Linked DNA regions of Polyangium mundeleinium. Each later gene encodes a partner of the first gene's protein in a complex. Links are inferred from orthologs where the notes say so. Each region holds a gene or a part of one and is shown in the gene's direction. Other genes may lie near its edges. The genes, in order: accD, accB and POL67_RS01795.

The links.
Region 2: the proteins of accD (region 1) and accB are in contact, whole or in part, in a solved structure (PDB 8UXZ), measured with the Escherichia coli proteins. The link is inferred for Polyangium mundeleinium from one-to-one orthologs.
Region 3: the proteins of accD (region 1) and POL67_RS01795 are in contact, whole or in part, in a solved structure (PDB 8UXZ), measured with the Escherichia coli proteins. The link is inferred for Polyangium mundeleinium from one-to-one orthologs.

The regions. Positions count from the first base shown.
Region 1 is NZ_JAQNDO010000001.1:11,007,877-11,010,611, reverse strand. It holds accD (acetyl-CoA carboxylase, carboxyltransferase subunit beta), read left to right. Parts: upstream 1-806; coding sequence 807-1,664; downstream 1,665-2,735. Other genes in the region: POL67_RS43290 (bifunctional folylpolyglutamate synthase/dihydrofolate synthase), read left to right, coding at 1,669-2,735; POL67_RS43300 (CoA transferase subunit B), read left to right, coding at 89-766; POL67_RS43305 (CoA transferase subunit A), read left to right, coding at 1-84.
Region 2 is NZ_JAQNDO010000001.1:7,006,540-7,009,712, reverse strand. The notes cover bases 172-3,118. They hold accB (acetyl-CoA carboxylase biotin carboxyl carrier protein), read left to right. Parts: upstream 172-1,396; coding sequence 1,397-1,840; downstream 1,841-3,118. Other genes in these bases: accC (acetyl-CoA carboxylase biotin carboxylase subunit), read left to right, coding at 1,869-3,118; aroQ (type II 3-dehydroquinate dehydratase), read left to right, coding at 806-1,267; POL67_RS27730 (roadblock/LC7 domain-containing protein), read left to right, coding at 453-809. Outside these bases: POL67_RS27735 (aconitase family protein), read right to left, coding at 1-82; more of accC, read left to right, coding at 3,119-3,173. UniProt on the Escherichia coli protein: This protein is a component of the acetyl coenzyme A carboxylase complex; first, biotin carboxylase catalyzes the carboxylation of the carrier protein and then the transcarboxylase transfers the carboxyl group to form malonyl-CoA.
Region 3 is NZ_JAQNDO010000001.1:421,559-424,676, forward strand. Bases 20-2,911 are described here. They hold POL67_RS01795 (acetyl-CoA carboxylase carboxyltransferase subunit alpha), read left to right. Parts: upstream 20-937; coding sequence 938-1,885; downstream 1,886-2,911. Other genes in these bases: POL67_RS01790 (adenylate/guanylate cyclase domain-containing protein), read left to right, coding at 20-925; POL67_RS01800 (Gfo/Idh/MocA family protein), read left to right, coding at 1,946-2,911; POL67_RS01805 (metallophosphoesterase), read right to left, coding at 2,886-2,911. In the rest of the region: more of POL67_RS01790, read left to right, coding at 1-19; more of POL67_RS01800, read left to right, coding at 2,912-2,920; more of POL67_RS01805, read right to left, coding at 2,912-3,118. UniProt on the Escherichia coli protein: Component of the acetyl coenzyme A carboxylase (ACC) complex. First, biotin carboxylase catalyzes the carboxylation of biotin on its carrier protein (BCCP) and then the CO(2) group is transferred by the carboxyltransferase to acetyl-CoA to form malonyl-CoA.

The DNA.
Region 1 (2,735 bases):
TACGTGCACCGCGTCGTGGTGGGCGCGAAGTACGAAAAGCGCATCGAGCGCAGGACCGTCCAGAAGTCCGAGGGAGCGAAGTAGGAAGATGAGCCTTTCGCGAGAGCAGATCGCACGCCGCGCGGCCGGAGAGCTCCGTGACGGCTTCTACGTGAACCTCGGCATCGGGATGCCGACCCTGGTCGCGAACTTCATCCCGAAAGGGATGGACGTCGTGCTCCAGAGCGAAAATGGCCTGCTCGGCATCGGCCCCTACCCGGAGGCCGGCAAAGAGGACGCGGATCTCATCAACGCGGGCAAGGAGACGGTCACGATGATGCCCGGCTCGGCCACGTTCTCCAGCGCGGAGAGCTTCGCGATGATCCGCGGCGGCCACATCGACCTCGCCATCCTCGGCGCGATGGAGGTCTCCGAGAAGGGTGACCTCGCGAACTGGATGATCCCGGGCAAGATGGTGAAGGGCATGGGCGGCGCGATGGACCTCGTGGTCTCGGCCAAGCGCGTCGTCGTGATCATGGACCACGCCGCGAAGAACGGGTCGCCCAAGATCCTGCGCGAGTGCAGCCTCCCGCTCACGGGGCGGGGCGTGGTGCACCGGATCATCACGGATCTCGCGGTGATCGACGTGACGCCCGAGGGGCTCGTCCTGCGCGAGCTCGCGCCGGGCGTCTCGGCGCGCGAGGTGCAGGCGAAGACGGAGCCTGCCCTGAAGGTCCCGCACGACGTGAAGGAAATCGACCTCGGCGAGGGGGGTTTGGGGGCGTAGCTCGGCTCGTCCGAGCCTACCTCCCAAGCGTCGACGTAGCATGAGCTGGCCAGACAAAACACCGCCCAGTGCCGGGGAAAAGCGCTCGATCGGCGCGGGTGTGTTCCGGCGCTGCGAGGGCTGCGGCGAGACCGTCACGGCCGACGATCTCGCCGCGAGCTTCGAGGTTTGCCCGCGCTGCGGACATCACCACAAGCTCTCCGCGGCCGGCTTTCGCGCGCTGCTCTGCGACGAGGGCGCGCTCGAAGCGTGGGACGAGCACCTCGTGCCCGACGACCCGCTCCGCTTCAGCGACGGCCGGAGCTACAAGGATCGTGTCGCCGCCGCGCAGAAGAAGACCGGCGCGCGCGAAGGCATCCAGATTGGCAAGGCGAGCCTCGGCGGCCGGCCGATCGGGTACGGCGCGTTCGTCTTCGCGTTCATGGGCGGCAGCATGGGCTCGGTCGTGGGCGAGAAGATCACGCGCCTCTTCGAGCGCGCGGCCGAGGAGGAGCTGCCCGTTTTGCTGCTCTCGGCCTCGGGCGGCGCGCGTATGCAGGAGGGCATCCTCTCGCTCATGCAGATGGCGAAGAGCGTGGCGGCGCTGGAGCGCTTCCGGCAGCGCCGGCTGCCGTTTCTCTCGGTGCTCCTGCACCCGACGACGGGCGGCGTGGCCGCGAGTTTTGCCTTCCTCGGCGACGTCAACATCGCGGAGCCGAAGGCCCTCATCGGCTTCGCGGGGCCGCGGGTCATCGAGAACACGATCCGGCAGACCTTGCCGCCTGGCTTCCAGCGGGCGGAGTTCTTGCTGGAGCACGGCATGATCGACGCGATCGTCCCGCGCCTGGAGATGAAGCAGACGATCGGCCTTTTGCTCGATCACCTGCAGGACGGCCGCGCCGCGCGGACCCCACGCTGAACGGATGCCCTCTCCACGTCTCGCTCCCCTCGTCGACGAGCTCATGCGGCGCGCGAGTCGCCGGGGCATGTTGCTCGGGCTCGAGCGCATGCACGCGGCCCTCGCGGCGCTGGGAAATCCCGAGAAAAAGCGGCCGTTTTTCCACATCACGGGGACGAACGGGAAGGGTTCGACGAGCGCGATGCTGGAGTCCATCGCGCGGGAAGCGGGCGTTCGGACCGGGCTCTACACCTCGCCGCACCTCTGCCGGATCGCCGAGCGCATCCGGCTGAACGGCGAGCCCATGGCCGACGACGGCCTCGCGGACGCGCTCGAACGGGTGCTCGTGGCCGCGCCCGATGCCACGTTTTTCGAGGCGATGACGCTCGCTGCGTTCGTCGCGTTCGACGCGGCGGACGTCGAGATCGGCGTGATCGAGGTGGGCATCGGGGGGCGGCTCGACGCGACGAATGTGCTCGAACGGCCGCTCGGGACGGCCATCACGTCGGTCGCGCTCGACCACACGGCGCTGCTTGGCGACACGCACGCGGCGATCGCGCGGGACAAAGCAGGCCTGTTTCGGCGGGACGTGCCGGTCGTGCTGGGGCCGCTCGACGACGAGGCGCTCGCGGCGGCGCTCGATGTGGCGAGGGACGTCGGCGCGCGGCCGATCCTGCGGGTGGCGCGGCCGGGCGAGGCGGCGTCGGATGCGGGCGGGGTGTTCGTCTTCGAGGCGCGTGCGCTCCCGGACGGGCGCGCGCGGATCGAACTGCCGGGCGGGGTCGTCGAGACGCACCTCGGCCTCGCTGGCTCGCATCAAATCGCGAATGCGGCGGTGGCCGCGGCGCTCGCGGCCGCAGCCTCGAAGCCCCCATTCAAACCGCCGCCGGGGCTGCTTTCGCGTGGCCTCGCGGCGGCGCGATGGCCGGGGCGGCTCGAACGGATCGACAAGGACGGCAAGGCCGTTCTCCTCGATTGCGCGCACAATCCACACGGCGCGGCGGCGCTCGCCGAGCACGTGCGTTCCCTCGGTGTTTCGCCCGATCGGGTGGTGCTCGTCTTCGGGGCGCTCGCGGACAAAGCGTGGACGGG
Region 2 (3,173 bases), 4.0 Mb from region 1 along the record:
TGATCTGGTCGACCTTGACCTGGACCAGATCTCCTCGGAGCTGCGGATCGGCGGCGCGTCCCGCGAGGATCTTCTGGGGCATCGTGCGGGGGGGATCCCCGGCTCGTGCGCGCATTTCTTTGGGCCGTCCTTCTCGTTCGGATACGTGGGGACAAACCAGGTGCCACCGCGATGGGTCGGTGGGCACGTAGCCGCGACGCACGTTAGCCGCTCGGCGGGACGAGGGTCAAGCGCCGGTGAGGGCGGGCCCGTAGGTGCGGGAATGGACCGGTTGGCATCGGGATGCAAGAGGCAAAAGACGCTCCCCCGAGACTGCCGGGACGATCGGAGGACGGAAAGAGCGGCCGGACGGACGGGTGTCCTGGGGTGCCAGGCCGCAAATCCGAGGCTCTTCGAACGAACCTCCCCTTTCTTTTTCCCGTCCGCCTCGGGTTTCGCTAAGGTTTCAGCCCATGTTCCAGAGCGTCCTCAAGGAGGTCGTCGAAGGCACCGAGGGTGGCATCGCCAGCCTCCTCATGGATTTCGAGGGCATCCCGGTCGACAGCTACTCGAAGCCCGATGCCCCCTTCGACATCAACACGATCGGCGCGGAGTTCAGCGTCGTCATCAAGTCGATCCAGCGCGCGGCCCAGATGCTCGAAGCCGGCGATACCGCCGAGATCGCCATCGAAGCGGCGAAGGTGACGACGGTCATTCGTGTGCTGAACGAGCGACACTTCGTCGCGGTCTCCGTGCGGCCAGACGGTAACGTCGGCAAGGCCCGGTACATGCTACGCGTCAAGGCGCCAGTGCTCTTGAAGGACATGTGAGCACCTCGCCGAAGCGCGTCCTCGTGATCTCGGGGCCGAACCTCGACAGGCTCGGCAAGCGTGAACCTTCCATCTACGGCACGACCACCCTCGACGACATCCACAAGGCCGTCGAGGAGGTCGCGCGGAGCGAAGGCGTGGACGTCTCGTTCCTGCAATCCAACCACGAGGGTGAGCTCGTGACGGCCATCGGGCGCGCCGCGGACGGGGGCTTTCACGGCATCGTCATGAACGGCGCCGGACTCACCCACACCTCGGTCGTGCTGCACGACGCCATCCGCGCGAGCGGCCTGCCCGTGGTCGAGGTGCACATCACGAACACCGCGGCGCGCGAACCTTTCCGTCACCACTCGATCACAGCCGGCGCGTGCCTCGGTACCGTCGCCGGCTTTGGCCCCGCGTCGTACGTGCTCGGCTTGCTGGGCCTCGTCTACCACCTGCAGCAGCGCGAAAATTGACGTCGAGCGTCACGCCGCCGACGCCCCCGAATCCCCTTCCTTTTTGCCGTCCTTCCGCTAGAAAGCACCCCGACGCTGGCGGGTCGCTTCCAGGGTAGAGCGGCCGCCACCACGCGGGAACGGATCGGCATGAACATCGACCTCAAGCAGCTCCGGACGCTGCTTCGCGTCCTCGAGAAGCGCAACGTCACCGAGTTCGAGTTCGAGGACGAGCACGTGCGTATCAGGCTCGCGCGTGGCACGGGCGGCGCGCGCGTCGTTGCCTACGAGGAGCGCGCCGAGGTCGCCCCCGCCGCTCCGCCGCCCCGTGCGGCTGCGAGCGAGGGCGAAGGGGGCACGTACGTCACCTCGCCCTTCGTCGGCACCTTCTACCGCTCCCCCTCCCCCGAGGCGCCGCCCTTCGTCGAGGTCGGGAGCCACATTCGAGAAGGCCAGGCGCTCTGCATCATCGAGGCGATGAAGCTGATGAACGAGATCGAGTCCGACTGCGGCGGCATCATCGACGAGATCCTCGTCGAGAACGGCAAGCCTGTCGAATTCGGTCAGAAGCTCTTCAGGGTCAAGCGCGTGTGAGCGCCGCTGTGGCAGAGAGGTAGGAGCCTTGTTCGGCAAGATCCTCATCGCCAACCGCGGCGAGATCGCGATGCGCGTCGTCCGGGCGTGCCGCACGCTCGGCATCCGCACGGTCGCCATCCACTCGGACGTCGACGCGACCGCGCCCCACGTGCGGTTCGCCGACGAGGCCGTGTGCGTGGGCCCCGCCGATCCGCGGCGGAGTTACCTCAACATCCCGCAGATCATCGCCGCGGCCGAGATCACCGGCGCCGACGCGGTGCACCCGGGCTACGGGTTCCTCTCGGAGAACGCCGAGTTCGCCGAGCTTTGCCGTCGTTGTGGCCTGACCTTCATCGGCCCCACGCCCGAGGCGATGCGCCTCTGGGGCGACAAGGTCCGCGCGCGGGAAGCCGCGAAGAGGTTCGGGCTGCCGCTCCTCCCCGGCACGACCGTCCTGCGGGACGCCGAGGACGCCGCGGTGCAGGCCGCGCGTATCGGCTACCCCGTGATCCTCAAGGCCGCGGGCGGTGGCGGCGGGCGCGGCATGCGTGTCGTGCGCGACGACAGCGAGATCCGCCGCTCCTTCGAAACGGCGACGAGCGAGGCGCAGGCGGGCTTCAAGAACCCGGACGTCTACCTGGAGAAGTTCGTCGAGGAGCCGCGGCACATCGAGCTGCAGGTGCTCGGCGACGGCCACGGCCACATCTTCACGTTCGGCGAGCGCGAGTGTTCCTTGCAGCGCCGGCACCAGAAGATCATCGAGGAGGCGCCGAGCCCGGTCATGACGCCGGAGAAACGCGCCGAGCTCTCCGAGGTGTGTGCGCACGCGCTCTTGGAGACGGGCTACACCTCGCTCGGGACGCTCGAATTCTTGATGGATGAGCGCGGGAATCTCTACTTCATGGAGATGAACACCCGCGTGCAGGTCGAGCATCCGGTCACCGAGCTGGTGACGGGCATCGATCTCGTGGAGAACCAGATCCGCGCCGCCGCGGGACAAGCCCTCTCCCTGCCGAGCGGCCGCGCTCTCGGTCTTCGCGGGCACGCTCTGGAGTGCCGGATCAACGCGGAGGATCCGCGCACGTTCGTCCCCTGGCCGGGCCTCATCACCGAGTACTTGCCGCCCGGCGGCGGCGGCGTGCGCGTCGACTCGGGCGTCTACGGCGGCTTCCGCGTGCCGAACAACTACGACCCCATGCTCGCCAAGGTGATCACGCACGGCGCCACCCGCGCGGAAGCGATCGCCCGCATGCGCTGCGCGCTCGACGAGTTCGTGATCGGCGGTATCCGCACGAACATCCCGCTCCACCAGGCTCTCCTGCGGGATCCCGACGTAGTCGCCGGCAAGATG
Region 3 (3,118 bases), about 11 Mb from region 1 along the record:
CTCCAAGGGCAAGAGCATGATCCTGAACCGGATCAGCTCGGCCATCGTCGTGCCGCTCGTCGCGCCGAACAACACGCAGGACGTGCTCGGCGTGCTCTGGCTCGACTCGGAGACGCTCGCGCAGTTCCAGCCGAAGGACCTCGAGCTCGTGGTCGCCGTGGCCCACCAGGCCTCGATGTTCATCGAGATCAACATCCTCGGAAAGAAGATCGAGAACGAGATCATCGCCCGCGAGCGCTTCTCGCGGCTGCTCTCGCCGAACATCGCCGAGCGCGTGATGAGCGGCCAGCTCGAGGTGCGCCTCGGCGGTCAGCGCGTCGATGAGTGCACGGTCTTCAACAGCGACATCCGCGGCTTCACCGCGATGAGCGAGAACACCCCGCCCGAAGAGCTCGTCGACATGCTGAACGAGTACTTCGAGCTCATGGTGGACACGATCTTCAAGTACGAGGGCACGCTCGACAAGTTCATGGGCGACGGGATCATGGCCATCTGGGGCGCGCCCGTGATCCACCCCGACGACGCGATCCGCAGCGTGCATTGCGCGCTGGAGATGGGCGAGGTGCTCGGCGACTTCAATCGGAGGCGCCTCGAGCGCGACCTCGCGCCGCTCGCGATCGGCATCGGCATTCACACGGGCCCGCTCGTCGCGGGCTACATCGGCAGCTCGAAGGCGCTCTCGTACACGGTCATCGGCGACACGGCGAACACCTCGGCGCGGCTTTGCTCGGTCGCGCTGGCGGGACAGATCGTGGTCAGCGAGATGACCCACGACAGGCTCGTGGGGCGCTTCGAGACGGAGGAGTTGCCCTCGGCGAAGGTGAAGGGCAAGGAGAAGCCGCTGCGCGTGTTCAACGTGATCCGGGCGGCGACGTCGGTGCAGGTCCCCGCGAACATCCTCGCGGAGCCGACGATCTCGGAGTGACCTCAACCTGCCATGTTCGTGCTGCCATTCGAGAAGCCGGTCGCGGATTTGGTCGAGAAGGTGAGGGCCCTGCGCGCGCTCGCCGCTTCCGATCGCAGGTTCGAACCCGAGCTCCTGCGCCTCGAAGAGAAGACGTCGCGGCTCGCGCGCGAGATCTTCGCGGACCTCACGCCGATCCAGAAGGTCCAGCTCTCGCGCCATGCGAACCGGCCCTACACGCTCGATTACGTGAAGCGGCTCTTCACCGGATGGGTTGAGCTCAAAGGAGATCGGCGCTTCGCCGAAGATCAGGCGATCGTCGCGGGGCTCGCGTCGTACCACGGCCGCAGCGTCGTCGTGGTCGGCCACCAGAAGGGCCGCGGCACGAAGGAGAACGTGAAGCGCAACTTCGGCATGCCCCACCCCGAGGGCTACCGGAAGGCGATTCGCATGTACGAGCTCGCCGACAAGTTCGGCCTGCCCGTGCTCACGTTCATCGACACGCCCGGCGCGTATCCCGGCATCGGCGCCGAGGAGCGCGGGCAGAGCGAGGCCATCGGCGCGGCGCTCGCGGCCATGGCGAGGGCGCGCGTGCCGATCCTGGCGACGATCATCGGCGAAGGCGGGTCGGGCGGCGCGCTCGCGCTTGGCGTGGCGAACCGCGTGCTCGTGATGGAGTTCGGTTGTTACTCGGTCATCTCGCCCGAGGGGTGCGCGGCGATCCTGTGGAACGACGGCACGCGCGCGGACGAGGCCGCGGCGCAGCTCAAGATCACGGCGCCGGAGCTCTTGCAGCTCGGCGTGGTCGACGCCGTCGTGGAGGAGCCGACGGGCGGCGCGCACCAGGACCACGAGGAGGCGGCGCGTCGGCTCGACGAGGCCTTGTGGCCGACGCTCATCTCGCTCGACGGCCTCTCGGGGGACGAGCTCGTCGACGATCGGTATCGTCGCTTCCGCGCGCTCGGCTCTTTCCTCGCCTGACCTTTCCCGCACGGCGGGCCGGCGCTATACGCCGCGGATGTGCATCAACAGGGAGCGGTCGTGACCGTACCCGTCGCCCTCGTCGGCTGCGGCGCGTGGGGCGAGAACCTGCTCCGTGTGCTTTGCGAGAGCCCGCGGGCCGATCTCGTCGCGGTCGCCGAGACGAGCGCGGCGCGGCGCGAGCTCGCGCGCGTGAAGGCGCCCTCCGCGGCGATCGTCGAGAGCCTGGAAGAGGCGATCGGGCTCGGCGCGCGCGCCGTGGTGATCGCGACGCCGCCGCGCTCGCATGCTTCGCTCGTGCTCACGGCGCTCGACGCGGGGCTCGACGTGCTCGTCGAGAAGCCGCTCGCGCTCTCGGCCGCGGACGCCGAGCGTTGCGCCTTGCGCGCGGCCTCGCTCGGGCGCGTGGCGATGGTGGGCCACCTCTTGCGGTATCACCCGGCCGTCGAGCGGCTCGTCGCGCTGGTGCACGAGGGCGCGCTCGGCACGGTCCGGCACCTTGCGGCCTCGCGCCTCTCCATTCGTGGGGATCGATCGGTGCCGGCGCTCTGGTCGCTCGGCCCGCATGATCTCTCGATCGTGCACGCGATCGAGCCGCTCCGGATCGAGTCGCTCGAAGCGACGAGCGGACCGGAGGGCGATCCGGTCGTGCTCGGCTTGCGGCTCGCGACCGGGTTTGACGCGCGGATCGAGCTCTCGCGCGTGCATGCGACGAAGGAGCGGCGGATCGTGGTCGTGGGCTCGTCCTCCGTGGCGATGCTCGACGACGTGCGGGCGCCGGATCGCATTTTTCTCTCCCGTTCACCGGTGAGCAGCGACGGGCTTTTCGAAGGGCCGACCGAGGAGATCCGCGTCCCGTGGCGTGAGCCGATGGCCGTGGAGATCGATCACTTCCTGCGTTGTGTGGAGGAGCGCCGCGCGCCGCGCACGCCGTTCGAGGAGGGCGTGGTCGTCGTGCGCGCGCTCGGGCAGGCCGAGCGGGTGCTCGGCGAGGCGGGCCTCAGGCCGGCTTCGCTTCGAGCCGAAGGATCGTGATCTCCGGCGCCGCGCCGAGCCGCACCGGCGGCCCCGTCGTACCGAGCCCCGGGCTCACGTAGAGCCACGCGTCGCCCTCGCGATAAAGGTCCGCGTGATAGCGATACACGCGGGCCGACAGATTGTACCGCGTCGAAAGAAATGGCACGGCGACCTGGCCCCAGTGCGTGTGGCCCGAGAGCACGAGCGAGGCGCCCC